Regions from separate parts of the Streptomyces sp. NPDC046977 genome, predicted to be linked through region 3. Evidence: riboswitches for the same ligand, from Rfam matches in the RefSeq annotation. Region 3 holds a riboswitch; each other region holds the start of a gene.
The links. A riboswitch is a leader RNA that binds a small molecule or an ion and turns the genes downstream of it on or off. The one in region 3 is predicted to bind S-adenosylmethionine.

Region 1 (3,240 bases), on a different contig from region 3:
TTCCCCGCGTGGATGGTGCTGGTCTTCTGGTTCGTGCTCCAGTCGCTGGCCGGGCAGGCCCAGCAGTCCGGGCCGGGCGTGGCGTACCTGGCGCACATCACCGGCTTCCTCTTCGGCTTCCTGTGCGCATGGGGCTGCTACCGGGCAAGGCCTAAGCTGGAGCCCGCCACCAGGGCGACCGAAGGAGACCTACAGCCGTGATCACCGCGATCGTGCTCATCAAGACCAGTGTCGACCGGATCCCCGAGATCGCGCAGTCCATCGCGGCGCTGGAGAGCGTCAGCGAGGTCTACTCCGTGACCGGCACGTACGACCTGGTCGCCATGGTCCGGGTGGCCCAGCACGACCAGCTCGCGGACGTCATCCCCGGCCGGATCAGCAAGATCCCCGGCGTCGAGGCCACCGACACGCACGTGGCCTTCCGCACGTACTCGCAGCACGACCTCGAAGCCGCCTTCGCCATCGGCCTCGACTCCTAGAACCCGCCCTCCGCGGGGACGCAGCGGCCGTTCTCGGTGCGGTAGCGCCACCGGGCGCCGTCGGTGACGAGGGCGGCGACCGCGGTGAGGAAGCGCTCGACGTGCTCGTCGGGGGTGCCCGCGCCGAAGGAGACACGGACGGCGTTCAGGGTGGTGTCGCCCCCGCAGTCGCCCGGTTCCGTGTGGTCGCCCAGCAGGGTGCGCACGAGGGGATGGGCGCAGAACAGCCCGTCGCGGACGCCGATGCCGTACTCGGCGGACAGCGCGGCGGCGAAGTGGGAGCTGTTCCAGCCGTCGACCACGAAGGACAGGACGCCCACCCGGGGGGCGTCCTCCCCGAACAGGGACAGCACCCGCACCTGCTCGATCCCCGCGAGCCCTTCGCGCACGCGGGCGACCAGCGCCTGCTCGCGCTCGACGAGGCCGTCGAAGCCCGCCTCGCGCAGGGCCCGGCATGCGGACGCGATGGCGTAGACGCCGATGACGTTGGGCGAACCGGCCTCGTGGCGGGCCTCGGTGGTGTGCCAGTCCACCTCCACGCCGCCGTCCGCGCGGCGGGCGACACGGCGGGAGGCACCGCCGCCCGCGAGGTACGGCTCGGCCTCGCGGAGCCAGTCGGCGCGGCCGGCCAGCACCCCGGAGCCGAAGGGCGCGTAGAGCTTGTGCCCGGAGAAGGCGACCCAGTCCACGTCGAGCTCGGCCACGTCGACGGGGTGGTGCGGCGCGAGCTGCGCCGCGTCGAGGACGATGCGCGCGCCGTGCGCGTGGGCCGCCGCCGCCAGCTCGCGCACCGGCCAGAGCTCACCGGTCACATTGGACGCACCGGTCACACAGACCAGCACCGGGCCCCCCGGCTCGCGCGCGGCCAGCGCGCGCTCCAGCAGGGCCACCGCGTCCGCGGGGGTCCGGGGCGCGCTCAGGTAGGTGACGTCACCGTCCCGCCAGGGCAGCAGGGAGGCGTGGTGCTCGGTCTCGAAAACGAAGACCCGGGTGCCGTCCGGCACGACGGCCGCCAGCAGATTGAGCGAGTCGGTGGTCGAGCGGGTGAAGACCACCTGGTCGTCGGCCCGGCAGCCGAGGAACGCGGCCACCTCGACGCGGCTTTGCTCGAACAGGTCCGTGGACAGCTGCGACAGGTACCCCGCGCCCCGGTGCACGCTGCCGTAGTAGGGCGCGTAGGCGGCCACGTCGTCCCAGACGCGCTGCAGCGCGGGCGCGCTCGCCGCGTAGTCGAGGGCGGCGTAGGCGACCTCGCCGCCGGTGACGAGCGGGACGAGGACGTCACGGCCCAGGACGGGCAGCGGGGTGGTGGCACGGACGGGCGCGGGCGCGGCAGGGTGCACGGGCATGGCGAAATCTCCTGTGGGCAGGGTAAAGCGACAGTGCGTCAGGGTTGACGGGAAAGCCCTCGGAACACCGGGCCGCCGCGCAGCGGGCACGCCCGGGGAGGGTGGAAAGGGGCCTTCGGCCCTAGCGCATTCGCTTGCTCACGGAAGAACTCCTCATGACCGCGCTTGCCGCAGACCTCGCTGCCTGCGGCCTGGTCATCACCCGGGGCACCCCGCCACGGAAGGAGGGTTGCCGGACAGCGGGCCGGGGCCGTGTCGCTGTCACTCGTGACCTGCGCAGCATCCTGCCACAGACCGGCGGCGCCGCAAGCCGCGGTCCGCATCCCGGACATCCCGCACCACTCGGCCCTGCGCCACGGCGGGAACACAAAAGGGCCGGGGCACCCGGCCCCGGCCCTTCCACGTGAACGCCCTACGCGTTGGTGGCCGCCGCCCACCGTTCCAGGGTCTTGGCGGCCGTGCCCGAGTCGATGGACTCCGCCGCCCGGGCCATTCCGGCGGCGATCCGGTCCACCAGCGGGCCTTCCGCGGGCTCCAGCGCCACCAGCGCGGCGGCGGAGTTCAGCAGGACGGCGTCCCGCACGGGCCCGGTCTCCCCCGCCAGCAGCCGGCGCGCCACATCGGCGTTGTAGGCCGCGTCGGCGCCGCGCAGCGCCTCGATCGGGACCAGCTCGATGCCGACGTCGCGCGGGTCGAACGGGATCTGTTCCACCGCCCCGTCGCGCACCATCCACACCTGGGAGGTGGACGTGACCGTCAGCTCGTCCAGTCCGTCGTCGCCGCGGAAGACCAGCGCGGAGGAGCCGCGCCGGGCCAGCACCCCCGCGATCAGACCGGCCATCCGGGTGTCGAAGCAGCCGACCGCCGAGGCCCCGACCCGGGCCGGATTGGTCAGCGGGCCGAGGATGTTGAAGGAGGTGGGGACCCCCAGGTCGCGCCGCGCCGAGGCGACGTAGCGCATCGCGGGGTGGAACTTGGCCGCGAAGCAGAAGGTGATGCCGGTCTCCTCGGCCACCTGGGCGACGCGCAGGGGCGACAGGTCCAGGTTGATGCCCAGCTTCTCCAGGACGTCGGAGGCCCCGCTGGCGCTGCTGGCCGCGCGGTTGCCGTGCTTGACGACCTTGGTCCCGGTCCCGGCGATGACGATGGCGGACATCGTCGAGATGTTGACGGTCCTGGCCCGGTCGCCGCCGGTGCCCACGATGTCCACGGCGGGACCGGGGATGTCCAGCGGCTGCGCGTGCGCGTACATCGCCTCGACGAGCCCGCTGACCTCGTCCACGGTCTCGCCCTTGGCCCGCAGGGCCACCATGAAGCCGGCGATCTGGGCGTCGGAGGCCCCGCCGCTCATGATGCGGTCCATCGCCCAGGCCGTCTCCGCGGTGCTCAGGTCCTGTCCCGCCAGCAGAGCT
Region 2 (3,240 bases), on a different contig from region 3:
GTCGCTCCGAGCCGCCAACTGCGGCCCTCGTCCCAGCTCTGGAAAAGCGTGTATCCCAGGGCTTCCAGCAGCCAGCCCATGGAGGCGACGGCCCGCTCCAGGTCGGGCACCCAGATCTCGACGTGGTGCAGCATCCCGCCCGCCGGCCGGGTCATGCCGCCACCGCCGGGGCGGGCTCAACCGGCTTGAACACCACGGCCGGACCGGTGGCCCTGCTGCCCGCTCCCTCGGCGGCTTTCGCCCGCGGTCGGACGGTGGCGTACGTCGACCCCATGGGGTTCGGCATCGTGGATCTCCCGTGGGACATTGGCGGTCTCGTGAACCCAGCACCCTAGTGGTGCCCGTCCGGAAGGTGCTTCGGGAGCGGCATCAGCCTCCCTGGGTTGTACGTTCCTCCGGCCGGGGAAACCCGAAAGCCGCGTACTGCCGTGGGAGGCGGCGGACGTAGGCCGCGAGGTGCCGGTACGGGGAGAGCACGCCGTCCGGGAGGTCCGACAGGGCGACCCACAGGTCGACGTCCGCCGCGGTCAGCCGCTCGCCCAGGGCGTAGGGGCCCGGTGCGCATGCCAGTCGGCGGTCCAGCAGGTTGAGCGCGGTGAGCAGTTGTTCCAGGGCCTTGGCACGGTCGGCCGGTGCTGCCGTGGCCGCCTCTTCCGCCGGGCGCGCGATGTCCTGCTCCACCAGGTCCCGAACGGTCCCGATCTCGGTCGCAAGGTCCAGGGGACACAGGCGTGCCGCGTCCCCGAGGCGGCCCGCGAGGTCGCGGAGGATGTCCGGGGTGTGGTTGCTGACGACTCGTCCGGTCCACCGGTCGCACAGGGCGGGTACGGTCAGCGGTCCGTCGTAGCCGTGCCAGGTGGCCTCGTACGCCGCGCGCAACGCCGCGGGCGCGGCCGCTTCGTGCGGCGCCGCCGGAACGACCGTTGTGAAGACGGTGTCCCGGAGGCCGAGGAGGTCGAGGGTGACGGCGACCCGCCGCGATTGCGGGCCTCGCGCCGAAAGGAACAGCTCGTAGCGGCGCGGAGCCGGGTAGAAGCCGCCGGCGGCGTCGGCACCGATCCGGCTGCGGAAGCGGTCCGGACGGGGCGTGCGGGGCAGCGCGGTACAGGACGCGGGGGAACCGGGATCACGTGAGATCGTCGTCTCGGGCATGCGCTCTCCAGGGCGTGGCGGCCCCCGGTTGCCCTCGGGCAGCGGCGGGCGGGACGGCTGACGGCCGGTGCGTGCTCGCACCCGGCCCCTGAGTCGGTACTGCGTGAGGACTCGCCGAGGTCAGCCGGTCGTGCCGAACGCGCTGCAGACACGCAGGAAGTCGATGTGCAGCCGGCGGGTGAGCAGCGCGGACCGTGCTCTGGACATGTCCGCCTCCCCGGCTCGGGGCCCGCGTGACGCGGGACCGCGCTTGTCCCGCCGCGCCGGCGGCACCCGGTCGTCACCCGGGGCACCCCACCGCGATGTGAGGGTTGCCGGTCAGCGGGCCGGGGCCGATGACCCGTGGGAGCCGCGACACGGCACCACGGGCGCTGACAATCGTGACCGTCGGCACCAGTGTTGGGCCGCCGGACGCGGCGCGTCAAGAAGGCGAGGGGCGTCTCACCGCGGCATCCGGCATGCGAGACAGCGTCGTTGACATTCTCTTCGGCCCGTGTCTAACTTACGCCGCAGAACGGTCCCGGACGTCGGCGGCAGGCTCAGGCCGGCCGCGCCAACGCCTCCCAGGCGGAAGGTTGTCCGGGCTGTCCCGACGACTTTTCGGCAGGCGCGAGGCCCCGAGCGGGGCGGAACGGTGGCGGTGACGCGATGTACGCGACCCCGGGGACGGCAGCGTGGCGGCGCCACGGCCTCGTCCCGGCGTACACGCAGCGGCCCGTCGGTCTGGCCCGCGTCAGCAGTGCCCTGTGTCGCCTGTGTTCCGCGCCCTGTCGCGCGCGCTGTCAAGGCTGACGACCACTCCCTGAACGCCGGCACCTCCCGCTGACGCGGTGGGTGTGCCCGCCTGTTCTGCCCCGTTCCGCTCGTCTCCCCGTGCACTCCGTACCGCCGAGGTGTCGTTCGCCCTGCGGTCGGCCGTCGCCTGCGCGACCGGGTGCACCCGTCCGCTGGAGTCCCCGATGAGTGAACCCCCTGGCACCGCTGTGTCCGACCGCTCGGCGCCCCCGGCCCGGGCGCCCGCGAAAGAGCCCGGTGACGTGCGTGGTCCCGCACCGCGACCGCCGGCGGAGCAGCGGGTGCTGCCCCTGCGCCGCCCCGGCCGGTGGATCGCCACGGCGGTCGTGCTCGTCCTGGCCGCCCAGATCGGGCACGGCCTGCTGAGCAACCCCTTCTTCCAATGGGACCGCTTCGGGTACTGGTTCGTGCGCCCGGTGATCCTCGACGGACTGCTCATCACCTTGGAGGTGGCGGCGTACAGCGCGGTGCTCGGTCTTCTCGGAGGCATCGTGCTGGCGCTGGCCAGGCTCTCCGGCAGTCCCGTACTGCGGGCCGTCAGCTGGACCTACACCTGGTTGTTCCGGTCGGTCCCGCTGATCGTCGTGCTGCTGTTCCTGTACAACTTCAGCGCTCTGTACCGTACGTTGAGCCTCGGCGTGCCCTTCGGCCCGGCCTTCCTCACCTTCGACGAGTCCAGGCTCGCCACCGACATGGTGGTCGCCGTCATCGGGCTGAGCCTCAACGAAGCGGCCTACGCCTCGGAAGTGGTGCGCGCCGGCATCCTCTCGGTGGACCAGGGCCAGCACGAGGCGGCCGCGGCGCTCGGTCTGCCCCAGCGCTACCAGTTCGCCAGGATCGTCCTTCCCCAGGCGCTGCGGTCCGTCGTCCCCACCTACGTCAACCAGCTGATCGGCCTGATCAAGGGGACCTCGCTGGTCTTCTACGTCTCGCTGCTCGACCTCTTCGGCTCGGTGCAGAGCATGGGCAGCACCTACCCGGGCGACATCGTGCCGCTGCTGCTGGTAGCCACCGTCTGGTACGTGATCCTCACCAGCGTCGTCTCCGTCGTCCAGTTCTACGTCGAGCGGTACTACTCGCGCGGCGCTCTGCGCATCGTTCCCGCGACTCCCGTGCAGAAACTCCGTGCCGCGCTCCGCCACCTGCCGGCCCGGATCCGGACGGGGGCCACTCCATGAGCACCGACATCCGGCCGGCCGCGGTCGAGGTCCACGACGTCCACAAGTGGTACGGCGCCCACCAGGTGCTGGACGGGGTCAGTCTGACGGTGCGTCCGGGAGAGGTCACTGTCGT
Region 3 (3,240 bases):
CGATCGGCGGCCGGGGTCAGCCGGCCAGGCCGGCGGCGCGGAACGCGTCGAGGCTCGGGCGGATGGTGGCGGTGGGCCGGGAGGTCGCGGCGACGGCGTCCAGGGTCTTGAGCCCGTCACCGGTGTTGAGCACGACCGTCTCGCCGGCCGGGTCCAACTGCCCGCTCTCGATCAGCTTCTTCAGGACACCGACGGTCACGCCGCCCGCCGTCTCCGCGAAGATGCCCTCGGTGCGGGCGAGCAGCTTGATGGCGTCCACGATCTGCTCGTCGGTGACGTCCTCGACCGCGCCGCCGGTGCGCCGGGCGATGTCCAGCACGTAGGGGCCGTCCGCCGGGTTGCCGATGGCGAGCGACTTGGCGATGGTGTTCGGCTTCTGCGGGCGCACGACGTCCTGCCCGGCCTTGAAGGCGGTGGACACCGGGGAGCACCCCTCGGCCTGGGCGCCGTAGATGCGGTACGGCTTGTCCTCGACCAGGCCGAGTTTGATCAGCTCCTGGAGCCCCTTGTCGATCTTCGTCAGCTGCGAGCCCGAGGCGATCGGGATGACGAGGTTGTCCGGCAGCCGCCAGCCGAGCTGCTCGCAGATCTCGTACGCGAGCGTCTTGGAGCCCTCCCCGTAGTACGGGCGGAGGTTGACGTTGACGAAGCCCCAGCCCTCGCCGATCGGGTCGCCGATCAGCTCGCTGCAGAAGCGGTTGACGTCGTCGTAGTTGCCCTCGATGCCGACCAGTTCGCCGCCGTAGACGGCGGCCATGACGACCTTGCCCTCCTCCAGGTCGTGCGGGATGAAGACGCAGGACCGGAAGCCGGCGCGGGCCGCCGCGGCGCCCACCGCGCCCGCGAGGTTGCCGGTGGAGGAGCAGGACAGCGTGGTCAGGCCGAAGGTGCGGGCGGCCTCCAGGGCGATGGCGACCACACGGTCCTTGAAGGAGTGCGTGGGGTTGCCGGAGTCGTCCTTGATGTGCAGGCCGCCGGTGACGCCCAGTTCACGGGCGAGGTTGTCGGCCTTGACGAGCTTGGTGAAGCCGGGGTTCAGATTGGGCTTGGTGGCCACGTCGGCGGGGACGGGCAGCAGCGGCGCGTAGCGCCAGATGTTGTTCGGACCGGACTCGATGCGCTTGCGGAGCGTCTCGGGATCGCCGGCGGGAAGGTCGTAGGCCACTTCGAGCGGCCCGAAACAGACCTCGCACGCGAAGATCGGGCTCAGTGGGAAGCGTTCGCCGCACTCCCGGCAGGACAGTGCGGAAGCGGGTCCGAAGGGGGAATCCGTGGACGCGACGTCGGTGACAGCAGTCTGCGCAGCCATGTCAGGCGAGGCCCTTTCTCCTCATCTTCCTCGCGGCGCATCTCGCCGCGAGACGGAATTGGCACCTTCCCCACCTGGACCTCGCGGTCGGCGGGAGGGTTGCCGGGGCTTCAACGGGCCGTTCCCTCTGCCCCTCTGGATGAGCGGTATGGCACCGGGCGCGGGGCCCGGGCATTTGTCGTGCGAGGCGCGATCACCGCGGACATACGATGGTCATGCCTCGTGTTCACGACTGTAACCGACGACCTCGAACCTGGTCACAGCCCGTCCGTCCTTCGAGACAGGCCGAAGAGGGGCAGAAACGGAGCAACGCAGTGCTGGACGAGGTAGCCGGCTGGCTGCGGCGGCGGTCCTGGACCGCCGAGCGCCGGCCGCTGAGCCAGCTCCTCGCCGCGAAGCGGGCCGCGGGCCCGCACGGGACGGTGAGCGTGGTGCTGCCCGCGCTCGACGAGGAGGCCACGGTCGGGGCGATCGTCACGGAGATCCGCCGCGCGCTGATGTCCGACGCGCCCGGGGCCGTGCCGCTGGTCGACGAGCTCGTCGTCCTGGACTCGGGGTCCACGGACGGGACCGCCGCGGTCGCCGCGGAGGCGGGCGCGACCGTCGTCCACCGCGACGCGATCCTGCCGCGGCTGCCGGCCGTACCCGGCAAGGGCGAGGTGCTGTGGCGCTCACTGCTCGCGACGCGCGGCGAGATCGTCTGCTTCATCGACGCCGACCTGCGCGAATTCGACGCGCGCTTCGTCTCCGGGATCGTCGGGCCGCTGCTCACGGAGCCGGACGTCCAGCTGGTCAAGGCGATGTACGACCGGCCCCTGGAGGCCGGCGGCACGGTGGAGCCGACGGGCGGCGGACGCGTCACGGAACTGGTCGCCCGGCCCCTGCTCAATCTGCACTGGCCGCAGCTCGCGGGCTTCGTGCAGCCCCTCGGCGGCGAGTACGCGGCGCGGCGGTCCCTGCTGGAGCGGCTGCCGTTTCCCGTGGGGTACGGCGTCGAACTGGGGCTGCTCATCGACGCGCTCAACGCGGTCGGGCTCGACGCGCTCGCGCAGGTCGACGTCGGCGTACGGCACCATCGGCACCAGGACGGGCAGGCGCTGGGTCGCATGGCCGCGACGATTTATCGCACGGCGCAGACGCGGCTGGCGCGGGGGCATCTGGTGCGGCCCGTCCTCACGCAGTTCGAGCGGACCGCGGAGGGGTTCGCTCCGCGGGTGCATGAGGTCACGACGGAGGAGCGGCCGCCCATGATGACGGTGCCCGAGTATGTGCGGGGGCGTGAGGTCGCCTGAGGCTCGGGGCTTCGCCCCGCGCGCCTGGGGGGTGAGCGTTGTGTGCTTCGTGCCCGTGCGTCGTGGCTGAGCGCGCAGTTCCCCGCGCCCCTGAGGAGGTGGGCGTCGTGCCCACTGTGCCGGTGGGATGTGGCTGGGCGCGCAGTTCCCCGCGCCCCTGAGGGGGTGGGCGTCGTGCCCACTGTGCCGGTGGGATGTGGCTGAGCGCGCAGTTCCCCGCGCCCCTGAGGGGTGAGCGTTGTGTGCTTCGTGCCGGTGCGTCGTGGCTGGGCGCGCAGTTCCCCGCGCCCCTGAGGGGGGCGCAGGGCCTTGCGGCCCTGGGGACGCTCGGGTGGCGTAGCGCACACGTTTGCGGGTGGGGATGCGTGGCTAGGCTGGCGGCATGGTCGCATCGCATGGCGCGCGGGTTCTGGTGGCGTCCAATCGCGGGCCCGTCTCGTACAGCCTCCGGGAGGACGGGACGCTGGAGTCGCGGCGCGGAGGCGGCGGTCTCGTGTCGGGACTGAGCGCGATCGGGCCGGACACGGACGCCGTGTGGGTGTGCGCCGCGCTCGGTGACGGCGACCGCGCGGCCGTGCTGCGGACCGCGGACGGGAGCGGGCGGCTGGCCGCGGAGGACACCGGCGACCAGCGGGTGCG

Region 1: another riboswitch for S-adenosylmethionine. It lies ahead of ABZ883_RS29635 (aminotransferase class V-fold PLP-dependent enzyme); the one in region 3 lies ahead of thrC (threonine synthase).
Region 2: another riboswitch for S-adenosylmethionine. It lies ahead of ABZ883_RS33850 (glutathione S-transferase C-terminal domain-containing protein); the one in region 3 lies ahead of thrC (threonine synthase).

The regions. Positions count from the first base shown of each region.
Region 1 covers NZ_JBEYWO010000023.1:50,407-53,646, forward strand. The annotation lists gene ABZ883_RS29625 (rhomboid family intramembrane serine protease) at 1-201, shown strand, start outside; gene ABZ883_RS29630 (Lrp/AsnC ligand binding domain-containing protein) at 198-479, shown strand; gene ABZ883_RS29635 (aminotransferase class V-fold PLP-dependent enzyme) at 476-1,828, opposite strand; SAM riboswitch class IV at 1,985-2,101, opposite strand; gene trpD (anthranilate phosphoribosyltransferase) at 2,241-3,240, opposite strand, start outside.
Region 2 covers NZ_JBEYWO010000029.1:102,521-105,760, forward strand. The annotation lists gene ABZ883_RS33845 (VOC family protein) at 1-155, opposite strand, end outside; gene ABZ883_RS33850 (glutathione S-transferase C-terminal domain-containing protein) at 370-1,152, opposite strand; SAM riboswitch class IV at 1,394-1,502, opposite strand; gene ABZ883_RS33855 (amino acid ABC transporter permease) at 2,112-3,125, shown strand; gene ABZ883_RS33860 (amino acid ABC transporter ATP-binding protein) at 3,122-3,240, shown strand, end outside.
Region 3 covers NZ_JBEYWO010000002.1:302,404-305,643, reverse strand. The annotation lists gene thrC (threonine synthase) at 17-1,309, opposite strand; SAM riboswitch class I at 1,328-1,455, opposite strand; gene ABZ883_RS03930 (glucosyl-3-phosphoglycerate synthase) at 1,624-2,601, shown strand; gene ABZ883_RS03925 (trehalose-6-phosphate synthase) at 2,984-3,240, shown strand, end outside.